4 regions of the Clostridium beijerinckii genome follow, and region 4 is predicted to be linked to each of the others. Evidence: riboswitches for the same ligand, from Rfam matches in the RefSeq annotation. Region 4 holds a riboswitch; each other region holds the start of a gene.
What was found. A riboswitch is a leader RNA that binds a small molecule or an ion and turns the genes downstream of it on or off. The one in region 4 is predicted to bind S-adenosylmethionine.
Positions count from the first base shown of each region.

Region 1 (3,897 bases), 1.3 Mb from region 4:
TTGGAATGAAGGATAGAATGAAACATCTTCCTAATGAATTATCAGGTGGACAAAAACAGAGGGTTGCAATTGCTCGTGCACTTGCAAATAATCCAAGTATAATACTTGCCGATGAACCAACAGGAGCCCTTGATTCTGCAACAGGTAGGATGGTTATGGATTTGTTTCATAAGGTTCATGAATTAGAAGGTAAGACTATAGTATTTATAACTCATAATTATGAGCTGGCAAAAGAAACAGAGAGAATTATAACATTAAGGGATGGAAAGATAATATCAGAAGAAGATAACGACAAGTATGTAAGAAAATTTCCAGATGGTGAAAAGATATGTTTATAAAAGAAAATATATTGCTTGCAATAGCAGGCATAAAATCAAGCAAGATGCGTTCACTTTTAACTATGCTTGGGATTATAATAGGAATATCATCTGTTATAGGAATTGTTTCTATTGGAGGTGCAATTACATCTAAAGTAACAAGTGAGTTGGACAACATGGGTGCAAATAATATGGAAGTTGTCTTAACTGAAAAAAAAGATGATGGAACCTCTGCAGGATTTAATGATGGACCAAGTAAACAGCCAGAAGATAGCGATCTTATATCTTCAGAGCAAATAGACTCATTTAAAGAAATATTTAAGGATAGAATTAGCAGCGTAAGTATAGATGAGACAAAAGGACAGGGAAAGGTAAGGGATGGATATTTATATGCTAATGTAAATACTATTGGAGTAAACGAGGGATACAAAGAAGTTAATAATGTAAAACTGACTAGTGGGAGATTTATCACTGATAAAGATCTTAAAGGAGCGAAAAAAATTGCTATAGTCTCTGATAAACTTATTAATAATATCTTTAAAGGAAAGACTGATCCACTAGGTAAAGAAATTAAGGTTTATACAAAAGATGAAGTTGAAACATATGCAATTGTAGGGGTATATGAATATGAAAATTCTTCACTATTTGGTGGGGGTGGTATGGCATCAGAAAAAGATAGAGTTACTGATTTATATATTCCTGTAACAACAGAAAAAGCATCACAAAAAAACAAGAATTATCAATACTTTACTATTACTCCTAAACAAAATGTTGATGCTCAAAAGCTTGTAAAAGACATGAAAAAATATGGGGAAAAGCTATATAAAAGCAATAAGAATTGGACAATAGATGTTTTTAATAATCAAAGTCGAGCGGCGTCTTTTACGTCAGTGATTAATATGATATCCCTTGGTGTAGCAGTAATTGCAGCCATAGCATTACTTGTAGGTGGAATAGGAGTAATGAATATAATGCTCGTATCTGTTACGGAAAGAACGAGGGAAATAGGAACGCGAAAAGCCCTTGGTGCTAAGAGCAGCCATATAAAGATGCAATTTATAACTGAGTCAGTGATAATATGTTCAATTGGTGGAATGATAGGAATAATATTTGGAATAGGCATGGGAGTAATTGCATGCATAGTATTAAAATCACCAATATCGATATCTATTCCAACAATTTTAATAAGCTTCACTTTTTCAATGGCAATTGGTGTGTTTTTTGGATACTATCCAGCTAAAAAAGCAGCAAGTCTTGATCCGATTGAAGCCTTAAGATATGAGTAAGCAGCATGAAAAAGTAGTAGATAAAAAATAAGGAATATATATTCTAAGAAGTTTAATTCATCGAAGCTCACTTTGAACTAGTGGATAGTAAAAATTAGATATTCTATGATGAATGAATTGTATTATTTAAAACGTATATGTAAAGTATAATTTATGTTATAGAGGTTAAATTAAGAAAGATAGATATTTTAATTTTATTAATAATTAAAATATCTATCTATTTTCTTATTCTGAATAAATTTTAAGATAGGAATAAAACTTTAATAATCTAATTACATAGAAAGTCGATATTTTTACTAATAATTATTGACAAGTCTCTGTAACTATGTATAATTAGTATTAACAAAAAAATATCTGGATAAGTTAATCTTATTAAGAGTGGTGGAGGGACTGGCCCTTTGAAGCCCGGCAACCTGAAAAATTTTTATATATAAATTTTTTCGTTGGTGCTAAATCCTGCAAGAGAATATCTTGAAAAATGAGAGGAATTAAGTTTCGGTAGAACTTATAATATGACTACAAAGTCACTTCTTGTTTTGGAAGTGGCTTTTTTATTAATATTATCTCTGGTATTAGCAATAAGTAATGCATTAAGCAAAGTAAATTTAAGGAGGCAAAATAATGACTTTAAAAAAATCTTTTGAAACAATTGCAGTCAGTGGAGTATCAGGTGGAGATAAAGAAACGGGTGCTATAAGTTTTCCTATATATCAGGCAGCTACATTTAAACATCATGGCCTTAATAATAGCACAGGATATGATTATGCAAGAGCTCAAAATCCAACTAGAGAAGAAGCTGAAAAAACATTAGCTGTTTTAGAAGGTGGAAAATCAGCGATAGGGTTTTCGTCAGGAGTTGCAGCAATTACAGCCTGTATACATTTATTTAAGTCTGGAGATCATATAATCTTATCTGATGATTTATATGGTGGGACATATAGATTATTTGATGATATTTTTAGAGATTTTGGATTAGAAGCTACCTTCATTGATACTACAGTTACTAAAAATATATTAAATTCTATAAAAGAAAATACAAAGGCAATACTTATAGAAACGCCATCTAACCCTATGATGAAGGTAACAGATATAAGAGCAGTTGCAGAAATAACAAAAACAAATAATTTACTGTTAATTGTGGATAATACTTTCTTAACTCCGTACTATCAAAGGCCGCTAGAACTAGGAGCAGATTTAGTGGTTCATAGTGGAACAAAGTTTTTAGGTGGGCATCATGATTTACTTGCAGGATTCATAGTAGTAAATGATGAAGAAATATTAGAAAAACTCAGAAGAATTCACATGTCAACAGGAGCAACTTTATCTCCATTTGATTCATGGTTAATTTTAAGAGGTATAAAGACTTTACATATAAGGTTGGAAAGGTCACAAGAGAATACGCTTAAGATAGCTAAGTTTTTAGAAGGTAATCCTAAAGTAGAAAAGGTGTATTATGTAGGTCTAGAAGGTTTTGAGGGCTATGAATTAAATAAGAAACAATCGACAGGTTTTGGGGCAACATTATCGTTTAGAGTAAAAGAAAAAGAATTAGTTGCCAAGATTTTAGAAAGAGTTAAAGTAATAAGATTTGCAGAGAGTCTAGGGGGAGTGGAGACGTTAATAACATATCCATTTACCCAAACACATTCAGAGATACCGGAAGAAATTAAGCAAAGACTTGGAGTAGATGAATATCTGCTTAGGCTATCAGTAGGAATAGAGAATGTAGAAGATTTGCTAAAAGATCTGGAAAATGCTATAGGAAAATAAAATTTATAATTAAAATAGAATGGGGCGTTAAATATGAATTTTGGAACAAAATTAATACATGCAAGTGGAGATATAGATCCGACAACAGGATCAGTAAGCACTCCAATATATCAGACATCAACATTTCACCAATTTGATATAGAGAATTTCGGAAAATACGATTATGCAAGATCAGGTAATCCAACTAGAGATGTGGTAGAGAAATTAATTGCAGAACTTGAAGGTGGTGAGTGTGGATTTGCATTTGCATCAGGAATGGCAGCTATTTGCTCTGTATTATCAATATTCTCTGCAGGAGATCATGTTATAATATGTGGAGATGTATATGGTGGAACATATAGAGCTACTACAAAATTATTCTCAAGATTCAATATAGAATTCACTTTTGTAGATGCATCAAATATTGATGAAATAGAAAAAGCATTCAAAGAAAATACTAAAGGTCTTTATTTAGAGACACCTTCAAATCCACTGCTAAAAGTTATAGACTTAAGGACAGCTAGTAAATTAGCTAAAGAAAATGG
Region 1 is NZ_CP144906.1:262,233-266,129, forward strand. It holds gene PZA12_RS01305 (ABC transporter ATP-binding protein) at 1-338, shown strand, start outside; gene PZA12_RS01310 (ABC transporter permease) at 329-1,603, shown strand; SAM riboswitch class I at 1,970-2,088, shown strand; gene PZA12_RS01315 (trans-sulfuration enzyme family protein) at 2,225-3,373, shown strand; gene PZA12_RS01320 (trans-sulfuration enzyme family protein) at 3,407-3,897, shown strand, end outside.
Region 1: linked by a shared signal. The riboswitch ahead of PZA12_RS01315 (trans-sulfuration enzyme family protein) and the one ahead of PZA12_RS07475 (vitamin B12 dependent-methionine synthase activation domain-containing protein) in region 4 are both predicted to bind S-adenosylmethionine.

Region 2 (3,897 bases), 680 kb from region 4:
GAACAACAATGTCCATCTCTAGTTATTACTGATATAAGAATGCCTCAATACGATGGATTAGAATTAATTAAATATCTCTACAAAAATCATCCTCATATAAAGACTATAGTATTAAGTGGATACAATGATTTTAAATATGCTCAGACTGCATTAAAATATGGTGTAAAAGATTTTTTATTAAAACCAGTAAAAATAGAGGAACTTAGCACTGCTTTACAAAGCATTCTTGTTATGCTTGAATCTGAAAATAAAGAATTCTCTTCATTTTCAATTGATCATCACAGCCTGAAACCCGAAAGCTTAAGCCAACTACTTGAAAATTATTTGCTTAGCAACTATGCCTCCGTAACATCAATAACTGAAATTTCTGAGAAATTTGGATTTACAAATGAATATATAAGTAAGATTTTTAAAAAATATACTGGAGTAACTCCTATAAAATATATAACTAGAATTCGCATTAATGAAGCCAAACAGCTTTTAATTAATCAGCCTGACTTGGAAATAAAAAAGGTGGGTGAATTAATTGGTTATAAAGATGCCTTCTATTTTAGCAGAGTATTTAAATCTAATGTAGGTGTGTATCCTAGCGACTATAGAATAAAACATTTAAATTATAACTAATAATTCTATATTGTTCTCATAATATTGTATTTTACACCATATTAATTACTATCATGAATTTATCACTCCAAAGAAAAATAGAAGGCAAACTCTCATATTGACTGTTTGCCTTCTGCCTCTTAAGTAACTAACCAAAAACTTTTTCTTAGAACTAAGTTGAATAATTATTTTTTTTATTAACTAAATGATTCCTAACTTTCAAATGCTTGAGATAAGTCATAAATTATATCATCAATATGTTCTGTTCCTATTGAAAGACGGATTGTATTTGGTTTAATTCCTGACTCTGCTAGTTCAGTTTCATTCATTTGAGAATGTGTTGTACTAGCTGGGTGAATTACTAATGATTTAACATCAGCTACATTTGCAAGTAGTGAGAATATTTGTAGTTTATCAATAAATTCCTGTGCTTCCTTTGCTCCACCCTTAATTTCAAATGTGAATATAGAACCTGCTCCCTTAGGGAAATATTTTTTATATAAAGCATTATCAGCGCTCTCTGGTAGCGATGGATGATTAACACTTTCAACCTTTGGATGATTCTTTAAAAATTCTACAACTTTTAAAGCATTCTCAACATGACGTTCAACTCTAAGTGAAAGAGTTTCTAAACCTTGTAATAATATAAATGCATTAAATGGACTTATGCATGCACCCGTATCTCTTAATAAAATAGCACGAATTCTTGTCACATATGCGGCAGCCCCAACTGCTTCTGCGAACTTAATTCCATGATAACTTGGATCTGCTTCTGATAATTGTGGGAACTTTCCTGAACCTATCCAGTCAAACTTTCCTGAGTCCACAATAACTCCACCTAATGATGTACCATGCCCCCCAATAAATTTAGTTGCTGAATGAACAACTATATCTGCTCCATGTTCAATCGGTCTAAATAAGTATGGTGTTCCAAATGTATTGTCCACTATTAGTGGTATTTTATGCTTATGTGCAATTTCTGCTAATGCTTCAACATCTAAAATATTTGAGTTTGGATTTCCAAGTGATTCGATTAAAATTGCTTTGGTATTATCTTGAATTGCATTTTCAAAATTTGATAGGTCAGATGGATCTACAAATGTTGTTGTAACACCGTTTGTAGGAAACGTATGTGCTAACAAATTATAAGATCCTCCATATATAGTTTTTTCTGCAACTATGTGATCACCAGCTTTAGTTATATTTTGCAATGCATATGTTATTGCTGCTGCTCCAGATGCTACCGCAAGAGCTGCTACTCCACCTTCCAAAGCTGCAACACGTTTTTCAAAAACATCTTGTGTTGAATTTGTTAAACGACCATATATATTTCCAGCATCAGCTAGTCCAAATCTTGCTGCTGCATGTGCAGAATTTTTAAATACATATGAAGTTGTTTGGTAAATTGGCACTGCTCTAGAATCTGTTGCTGAATCAGGTTGTTCTTGCCCTACATGAAGTTGAAGTGTTTCAAATTTTAATTTTCTTTCTTGATTACTCATAATTTGTTGCCCCCATTTTATATAATTTTTATTTTTAATATATTTACTATGATTTGTACGTTACCCTAATTTTCTAGATATTATATTTAGCTTTGAATTTGATTTTTATCACGATCCTAGAGAAATATACAAATAATTAGACATTTAGATAATAAAAGAGCTACTTTCTAGATAAGAAAGTAGCAAAAAAATATGTACATTCTTATCTTTCAGATAAAATATCTGCAGGAATTAGCACCTTAAATTAAAATAGATTTTTAATTCAGGTTGCTAGGCATCATAGGGCCAGTCCCTCCGCCTTTCTTGATAAAAATTATTATATTATATTATTCTTAGTTGTTTACTATGATATAAAGTATACATTTTATTGTTATATATGTCAACAGTATTTTAAATTTTGCATCTATTTTTTATCAATTAGTTATTTTATCTAGAATTCCCAGTTATATATTCTAAATAAACCCAGTCGCAATATTTCTTTTCTACTTTACAAATATTTAATCTTGATAGATAATAATTATTATAAAAGACATGGAGGTATTAAAATGGAAAGTTTAACTTTAGAAGAAGGAATGAAAGCTCCTGATTTTACATTAGTAGGATCTGATAAAAAAGAACATAAATTAAGTGATTATTTAAATAAAAAAGTCATCTTGTATTTTTATCCTAAAGATAATACTCCTGGCTGTTCACAAGAAGCACAAGATTTTAAAAATGGTTTGGATGATTTTGAAATGAAAAATGCTGTTATTTTAGGTATAAGCAGAGATTCTCTAACGTCTCATGATAAATTTATTGCAAAATATAAATTGCCCTTCATTCTTCTTTCAGATGAAAAAGAGGAGGTATGTAATCTCTACGGCGTATTAAAGGAAAAAAATATGTTTGGGAAGAAATCCATAGGTATTGAAAGAAGTACATTCGTAATAGATGAAAATGGGATTATATCAAAGATTTATAGGAAGGTTAAGGTTACAGGACATATAGAACAATTAAAATGTTCTATACAATAATTTAATTATTTAAAATATTTTATGATAATAAATAAAAAAAGATAGTTATTACAACTATCTTTTTTGCTTACCTCGCAACGTCCTACTCTGCCACACAGTCTCCCATGCAGTACCATCGGCGCTATAGACCTTAACTTTCCTGTTCGGAATGGGAAGGAGTGTTACCTCTATGCCATCATCACGAGATTAAGTGAGTTCCCAAATCTATAATTTGGTCGAACGAACTTATGCAAATCACTTTTGCGATTTGTATTCCTTATTCGTGTAAATTAGTACTCAGCGAACGAATGTGAGTCGAGTTTCCTTTGAAAAAAGACTCTTAGTTTACGCTTATACTACAATTACATTAATCTATTACTGTAATTATTCCTTTTTGAAAAAACTTTGTTCTTTCAAAATTGCACACAGTTTCTTTAATGTATATTACAACTTGACTATATTGGTCAAGCCCTCGACCTATTAGTATCAGTCAGCTAAATATGTTACCATACTTACACCTCTGACCTATCAACCTTGTAGTCTTCAAGGGGTCTTACTAGCTTATGCTATGGGAAATCTCATCTTGAGGTGGGCTTCACACTTAGATGCTTTCAGCGTTTATCCCTTCCCGACTTAGCTACCCAGCTATGCTTCTGGCGAAACAACTGGTACACCATAGGTCAGTCCATCCCGGTCCTCTCGTACTAAGGACAGCTCCTCTCAAATTTCCTACGCCCGCGACGGATAGGGACCGAACTGTCTCACGACGTTCTGAACCCAGCTCGCGTGCCGCTTTAATG
Region 2 is NZ_CP144906.1:931,705-935,601, reverse strand. It holds gene PZA12_RS04505 (response regulator transcription factor) at 1-624, shown strand, start outside; gene PZA12_RS04500 (O-acetylhomoserine aminocarboxypropyltransferase/cysteine synthase family protein) at 816-2,105, opposite strand; SAM riboswitch class I at 2,305-2,418, opposite strand; gene PZA12_RS04495 (peroxiredoxin) at 2,651-3,118, shown strand; rRNA gene rrf (5S ribosomal RNA) at 3,188-3,304, opposite strand; rRNA gene PZA12_RS04485 (23S ribosomal RNA) at 3,558-3,897, opposite strand, start outside.
Region 2: linked by a shared signal. The riboswitch ahead of PZA12_RS04500 (O-acetylhomoserine aminocarboxypropyltransferase/cysteine synthase family protein) and the one ahead of PZA12_RS07475 (vitamin B12 dependent-methionine synthase activation domain-containing protein) in region 4 are both predicted to bind S-adenosylmethionine.

Region 3 (3,897 bases), 890 kb from region 4:
GATGATTCTATAATTCTTGCCACAAATGGTGCTGCTGCAATTGTAAGTGGAACAATAGCTGCTTCTGTACCTATAGATTTACCAGCAATAAATCTAGTTAATGGTATTATTGCTACCATTAATATGATAACTGGAAAACTTCTTAATATATTAATTACTAAATCTAAAATTGTATAAACTATTTTATTTGGTCTTAATCCGTCTTTTGCAGTAACTGTTAATATTATTGCAGGTATAAATCCTAAAATAAGTGAACCTATAGTCGATGCAAAAACCATCTCTAGAGTTTCTATTAAAGCTTTTACTATTACCTGATTCATTATTCGATCACCTCCAATAAGATTTCCTTATTTTCAAGGTACTTTATAACCTTGTCCTTATCATCTTCGCTGATATTTATTACAAGCCCGCCTAATACTTCGCTTCTAAATTTTTCAAGTTTTCCCCAAACTATAGAAAAATCTATTTCTAATTCCCTTGCCATCTTTGTGATTAATGCATTTTCAGAAGAATCACTTGGGAAGAATATCTTGATATTAACACCTTCTTCTGGTAGTATCCCTTCATCTTCTTCTCCTAAGAATTTCTTTAATGATTTTCCTGGTTGTAAGAATAAATCTTCTGCTCTTCCTTCTGCTTTTATTTTTCCACCATCTAATAGTGCAACTTTTTCACAAACTTCTTTTATTACTTCCATTTGATGAGTTACCATTACTATCGTAATCCCTAATTCTTTGTTTATTTTAGAAAGTAACGCTAAAATATCTTTTGTAATTTTAGGATCTAAGGCAGAAGTAGCCTCATCACAAAGTAGTATTTTAGGGTCTAGTGCTAATGCCCTTGCTATTGCTACTCTTTGTTTTTGTCCACCACTAAGCTCTGACGGTTTGCTTAGCTTTTTGTCTGTTAATCCAACTAAATCTAATAATCTTAATACTTTGTCCTTAATTTCACTTTTGTTGTACCCCCACACTTCAAGAGGAAGAGCAACATTATCAAAAACATTTTTTCTTTGCATAAGATTGAAATTTTGAAAAATCATCCCCAAATCTTTTCTAAATTCCCTAAGACTTTTTCCTTCTAATGATGAAACCTCTTTCCCCATTACATTTACTGAACCTCCATCATAAGATTCAAGTCCATTAATGCATCTTAATAATGTTGACTTTCCTGCTCCGCTGTGCCCTATTATTCCATAAATTTCGCCCTCTTTAATGCTTATTGATACATCTTTTATAACTTGTGTTTCCCCAAAATTCTTTACCACATTTTTAATTTCTATCAAACACATTTCCTCCTTTGACTTTGTTTTGTTAGTTTCCGGATAACTAAGGTGATGTAATAATTAACTTGATTATTAACGTTCACCTCAAAACAAAAGCGCTAGAGAATAAATCTCTAGCGCATAAAACACCATACAAATTTATCCTCTCATCTATCAGCTAAAAGCTGCTGGAATTAGCACCATATAAATATCATTTAATAAAAATAATATTTCGGTTGCCGGGTTTCAAAGGGCCAGTCCCTCCACCGCTCTCGATAAGATATTCAGATTATTTAATTTAGCTTTGACCTAATTATATACAACTTTTTTTAATTTGTCAAAATCTATAGAATAACCTTTTGCTCTTTCAAATCCAAGTATTGTAATCGGATTGGTTTTATTATATATATTTTCTGCATATATTGCAAGATTTTTTTACGAAATTAATTAATAAATTTAAGTTTATAGTATAAATATTAAATTATTTTATATTTATATTGTTAAATCTGCTGCATATGCTATATATTTCTATCAAATATTCAAAATCAATATCTATGCTAATAAAAATATTAACATAAAAAATAATAAATATTCTACAATAAAATTTGAAACCATACACATGTAGATAAATCTATCTATGTGCATGGCTTCATTTTTACTAGAATCACTTTATATATTTTATTCCTCAAAATAATTGCTTCATATCTTAAGCTGCTTTTTTCTGTTTATCTACATTCAGTATCTCCCAATTATTTGAGCAATCTGGAGATATCTCTCCATGTTTTTTAATGTAGCTAGTCATTAAGCTTCTCACTTGGCCATCATCACCAAGTGCTTTTCCTGAATCATAGACAATAATATTTGGATCAGTATTACTTAATCCAGCGGCCTTCATAAAACCACCACCGCCATTAAATCTATAATTGTTTATAGCAACTGTAAATTCATCTGAATCTTTTACTTCAACACCATTAACCTTTAAATTCTTTATTCTATTTCCTGATATTACTCTTCCTGTTTCCTTACCGATAGTACATGCAGGCTGTGTTAAATCAATATCATATGTTGCACCATATAATTGATCCAAGTTATAATCTGGAATATTTAATATTGGATCTTTTATTACTGCTGCATTATCCCCTGTTGTTTGAGCATAATATCTAACTGAATATTCCATCCAATCCTTCAATTGCTTTCCTGTCATTTTTACTCCATACAAAAAGTTTTCAAATACATATACTGCCATCATATCTTTTATTGTAACATCCCCTTGAGGTATATATGCTCCAGAACTTAATGGTGCCGCAATTGATAATTGAGTCCCAGCACTTTCTTTTTGTACTTTATTAATGAGCTCCATAATTGCAGTAGGCTCAGTTAACTGTCCACTTCCTGTAAATTCTCCAGTTGAAGTTCCTATTTTTGTATCTACATATTTTAATGTTGTATCTTCATAAGGTTTAATTAAATCGACAATCTCCTGATCATCTACTATGCTATTATCGATAACAATGTTTTTTGTTGAAATTCCTATAAGCTTTGCATTTCCATCAAAGTTCATATCCACTTGTGCCAAACCTGTAGCTCCCTTAGTTGACTCAACTATTGGAACAACTTTACCTTCTGGATTCTTCTTAGTTAGATCATTTACTTTTAAATGTGTGTGACCTGCCATAATTGCATCTATTCCATCAACTTGTGTCGCTATTGCATTAATTTCATTTTCTGGTATAACATCTGCATCACTCTCTTGACCACTATGTGCTGATATTATAACAACATCTGCGCCCTTGGCTTTTACTTCTTTAACCCACTTTTTAGATTCATCTACAAGATCATTAAATACCAATCCATCATAATGTTTTTTATCTTCCCAACTTGGTATGCATTTATTTTCTAAACCTATAACCGCTACTTTGACTTCTTTACCATTAACATAAAAACTTTTCATTATATATGGATCTACAAAATTTGTTGAATCTTTCTTATATATATTAGCTCCAAGTACTGCTATACCTTCTGATTTATAGTCTTTAATTACTCTATTTAATACATCTAATCCATAATTGAATTCATGATTTCCTAGTGTCCACGAATCATACTTCATGGCCCCCATAACCTTTGCCATAGGGTGCTCTAAAGTAGTATCTAAAATATCATAGTAATATGATAGTGGTGTTCCTTGAATTGTGTCTCCATTATCAATTAGCATCACATTATTATTATTTTCTCTTACACTTTTAACATATGATGAAACTTTAGCTAATCCCTGTGCTTTAGATGGTGCTTTCCCTGTTCCATAATCATAGTTTAAAACTGTACCATGAACATCTGTTGTTGCTAATAAAGTTATTGAACTAGATATATTAACCATTCTTGGTATATCAGTATTAGGTATTGTATTTTTATCATTTTTATCTTTATTTTCTTTACACCAATCTATAAATGCATCTCTTACTAAAACATGAGTATCATTTTTAACATCTAATCCACCGTACTTTGTAAATGCAGTAAACGAATCTCCTCCTTGAGCCACAAAATCTGGAACTGCAACTGATAAACTTTCGTTATCACTAATAGGAGTTCCATCTTCTTTTGTGATAGATTTAACTCTTTGGCCTGATGGAAGATTT
Region 3 is NZ_CP144906.1:721,341-725,237, reverse strand. It holds gene PZA12_RS03535 (methionine ABC transporter permease) at 1-320, opposite strand, end outside; gene PZA12_RS03530 (methionine ABC transporter ATP-binding protein) at 320-1,285, opposite strand; SAM riboswitch class I at 1,429-1,546, opposite strand; gene PZA12_RS03525 (bifunctional metallophosphatase/5'-nucleotidase) at 1,971-3,897, opposite strand, start outside.
Region 3: linked by a shared signal. The riboswitch ahead of PZA12_RS03530 (methionine ABC transporter ATP-binding protein) and the one ahead of PZA12_RS07475 (vitamin B12 dependent-methionine synthase activation domain-containing protein) in region 4 are both predicted to bind S-adenosylmethionine.

Region 4 (3,897 bases):
TTATTATAAGTCTTATTTTATTGATAGTACTATTTAAAGTTGAAGAAAAGGCAGCGGATCCTATAATACCTAATAGACTTTTTAGAAATGGGCCATTAGTAGTTGATTTCGTATTATTTTCTCTTTTATGGGGCGCATTTGTTGCCTTTAATATATACATACCAATGTGGGCGCAAGGATTATTGGGATTAAGTGCTTTAATTGGAGGTGTGACTCAGATTCCAGGTTCTATTACTAATTTTCTGGGCTCAGTAGTTGGACCAGCTATGCAGCCAGGATTAGGTAAATATCGTACAATTGCTCTAGGAACATTAGCGTTTATAATTTCTTTTGGAATTATGGCATTAGCTGGAATAGCTATACCATTATGGGGTCTATTAATAGCAGGAGCATTTGAGGGATTTGGTTTGGGTTTAAGTTTTAATATATTACAAATAAGCGTACAACAGGATGCCGAAAAACGAGATATTCCAATTGCAACATCATTTGCATATCTTTTACGTATTTTAAGTCAAACATTTATGTCATCAATATATGGAGTAATTTTAAATAACGCTTTAAACAAAGGTGTGGCTGAATCTCATGGAGAAGTTACTATTGAAGCATTAAATAAGTTGAGTGACTCCCAAAGCGCAGGTGATTTACCCAAAAATTTATTACCACTTATGAAGCAGATTATGTACGGTGGTTTACATAATATCATGTTAGTTGCATTAGTTTTATTAGCTATTGCGTTAGTTTTTAATATTGGAATACAACTAAAGGTGAAAAAGAAGTAGTATTTTAAAAGGAAAAAAATTATGTTCTTAGTTTTTAATTATACCGTAATAATTTTGTAATTGATATAAGATATCTTTAATAGTATAATCAAATAGGAAGTAAACCAAGATGGAATACTTGGATATAATTTACTACTGTATATTTAACTAAGGAGTAGGAAAGATGGATTATGTATTAGCAATGGTAATTTCACTTATAACTGCATTAATTACCATGCCATTTCTTATGAAACTAGCTAACAAATTACATTTCACGGATAAGCCCAGCAAAAGAAAACAACATAAAGTGCCAACACCACTATGCGGAGGTTTAGCATTATATTTTGGTTTTTTTGTTTCGTATTTTATATTCCCAAGGGACGATATGAAGCAGCAATTAACTGTTTTTGTTGCAGCAACAATGATAATAATAATTGGTTTAATAGATGATTGGTATAAGACTAAAGGAAAAGAATTTGCTATATTTCCAAGATTAGTTATTCAGCTATTATCTGCAATCTTAGTGTTTAAGGCAGGTGTTTTTTTTCAAGGATTTACAAATCCTTTTACAGGCAGTTATGTAGAGTTGAACACTACAATACAATTTATCCTTACAATAACTTGGATATTTGGAGTTACAACTGTAATTAACTGGTCTGATGGTATGGATGGATTGGCAGGAGGGTTATCCCTCATATCTGCAATAACATTTTTCTTAGCAGCAATTATATTAGAACAAAGTGATTCTGCATTAGTATCTATAATGTTAGTTGGAACAATTTTGGGATTTTTGTATTATAATAGATTCCCGGCAAAAGTTTTTATGGGAGATTCTGGAGCTAATTTTTTAGGATTTATTTTAAGTATAACAGCATTGGAAGGGGCATTTAAGCAGGCAACTGTTTTAAGTTTGTTTATACCAATACTTGCTTTAGCAGTACCTATATTTGATAATTTATTTGTCATTATTAAAAGATTCTCGGAAGGGAAACCAGTGTATCAAGCAGATAGAAGCCAGATACATTTTAGATTAGAGAAAAGAGGTCTTACTACTGTACAAGTCGTAAATTACATAATGTTAATAAGTTTATCTTTTAGTGCGATTTCTATAATATTGCTGCTGATTAAAAGATAAAGTTAGTATATTTAGACATTTTATATTTTAAGTGTAGTATTTAAAGTTAAAGATGAAAGATTTACAAGCAAGATATTATAATATATAATTAAGAATTATAGGAACTTATCAAGAGTGGTGGAGGGACTGGCCCGAAGAAACCCAGCAACCGGTAAATTTTATAGAATTACTTGGTGCTAAATCCTGCAGCGTAAAAGCTGGTAGATAAGGTATTAAAAAGCATTTAAGCCTAAAGGAATACCTTTAGGCTTTTTTTGTTAAAATAAATTATCAAAAAGAAAGATTATATAAATGATTGTGAAGAGTAACAATGAAAATTTATAGGACATGGTAGTGCTTTGAGATTAGTAATAAGGTGGTGATTAATATATGGGAGATTTGAAACTACAGATAAACAAGGATGAAGTACTTAGGTACCTTGGATATAAAGGACAGGATATAGATGAAAATATTATAAATCTTATTGAGGAATGCAGAGAAGAAATAAAGAAGATAATTACCCCAAGATTTATGTATGAATATAAAGATATAATACAGCTTGATGAGGCTATAGAGGTTGTTAATACAAAACTAATTTTATATGGAAAAGATATAAATGAGCATCTTAAAGATTCAAAACAGTGCGTATTAATGGCAGCAACTTTGGGAAATGATGTAGAAAGAAAAACGAGATTATATGAAAAAATAAATTTAACAAAGGCACTTATATTAGATGCTTGTGCTACAACGGCAGTAGAGGAAATATGCGATTATGTAGAAAGTATTGTTAAGGAAAAAGCTATATTGAATAATAAGGATATAACTTTTAGGTATAGTCCAGGTTATGGAGATTTGCCGTTAGATGTTCAAAGTAGCTTTTTATGGGTATTAGATGCTCAAAAAAAAATTGGACTTACTGTATCAGAAAACAATTTACTATTTCCCAGGAAATCTGTTACAGCAATAATAGGAATAATAGATAGTGGAAGTAAAAAGAAAATAAAGAGCTGCAAAAAATGTGCTAACTATAAAAATTGCAGTTTTAGAAGAGAGGGAGAAATCTGTGGGGCTTAGGGAATATATAAAAAATAACATATTAATATTTGATGGAGCTATGGGAACAATGCTTCAAAAGAAAGGACTGAAATTAGGAGAAAATCCTGAAATCTTAAATCTAAAAGAGCCACATATAATAGAAGAAATTCATAGAGAATATATATCTAGCGGTGCTAATGTAATAACTACTAATACTTTTGGTGCTAATGAACTTAAGCTAAAACTTTGTGATTTAGTGGTTGAAGAAGCGATAGATGCGGCAGTTAATATTGCCAAAAAAGCTAAAGGAAATAGTGAAACATATATAGCACTGGATGTAGGTCCTATAGGGGAACTCTTAGAGCCTATGGGAACTCTAAGTTTTGACAGAGCGTATGAAATTTTTAAACGACAAATAATTCAAGGGGTTAAATCTGGTGTTGATATAATTTTAATTGAAACAATGACAGATTTATACGAGCTTAAGGCCGCAGTGCTTGCAGCAAAGGAAAATTCAAGTTTGCCAATATTTTGTACAATGACCTTTGAAGAAAATTTGAGAACATTCACCGGATGTACTCCAGAAGCCATGGTACTTGTATTAGAAGGATTAGGAGTAGATGCACTTGGAGTTAATTGCTCTTTGGGGCCAAAGCAGCTAAAACCAATTGTTGAAGAAATATGCAACTTATCACATATCCCAGTAATGGTTCAGCCTAATGCAGGCCTTCCAACATTATCAATAGGTAATGAAACAAAATATGATGTTACTAAAGAAGAATTTGCAGATACTTTATGTGGATTTATTGATCTAGGGGTAAGAGTGATAGGTGGATGTTGTGGAACAAGTCCAGAATATATCGAGGAATTGTATAAAATAACGAGAAACAAGAAACTTGTGTCCATAGAAAAAGAATATTATTCCGCAGTTTGTACACCATCAAAAGTAGTAAGGATAGATGGTGTTAGAATAATAGGTGAACGAATTAA
Region 4 is NZ_CP144906.1:1,606,851-1,610,747, forward strand. It holds gene PZA12_RS07465 (MFS transporter) at 1-779, shown strand, start outside; gene PZA12_RS07470 (MraY family glycosyltransferase) at 943-1,893, shown strand; SAM riboswitch class I at 1,996-2,104, shown strand; gene PZA12_RS07475 (vitamin B12 dependent-methionine synthase activation domain-containing protein) at 2,263-2,946, shown strand; gene PZA12_RS07480 (homocysteine S-methyltransferase family protein) at 2,936-3,897, shown strand, end outside.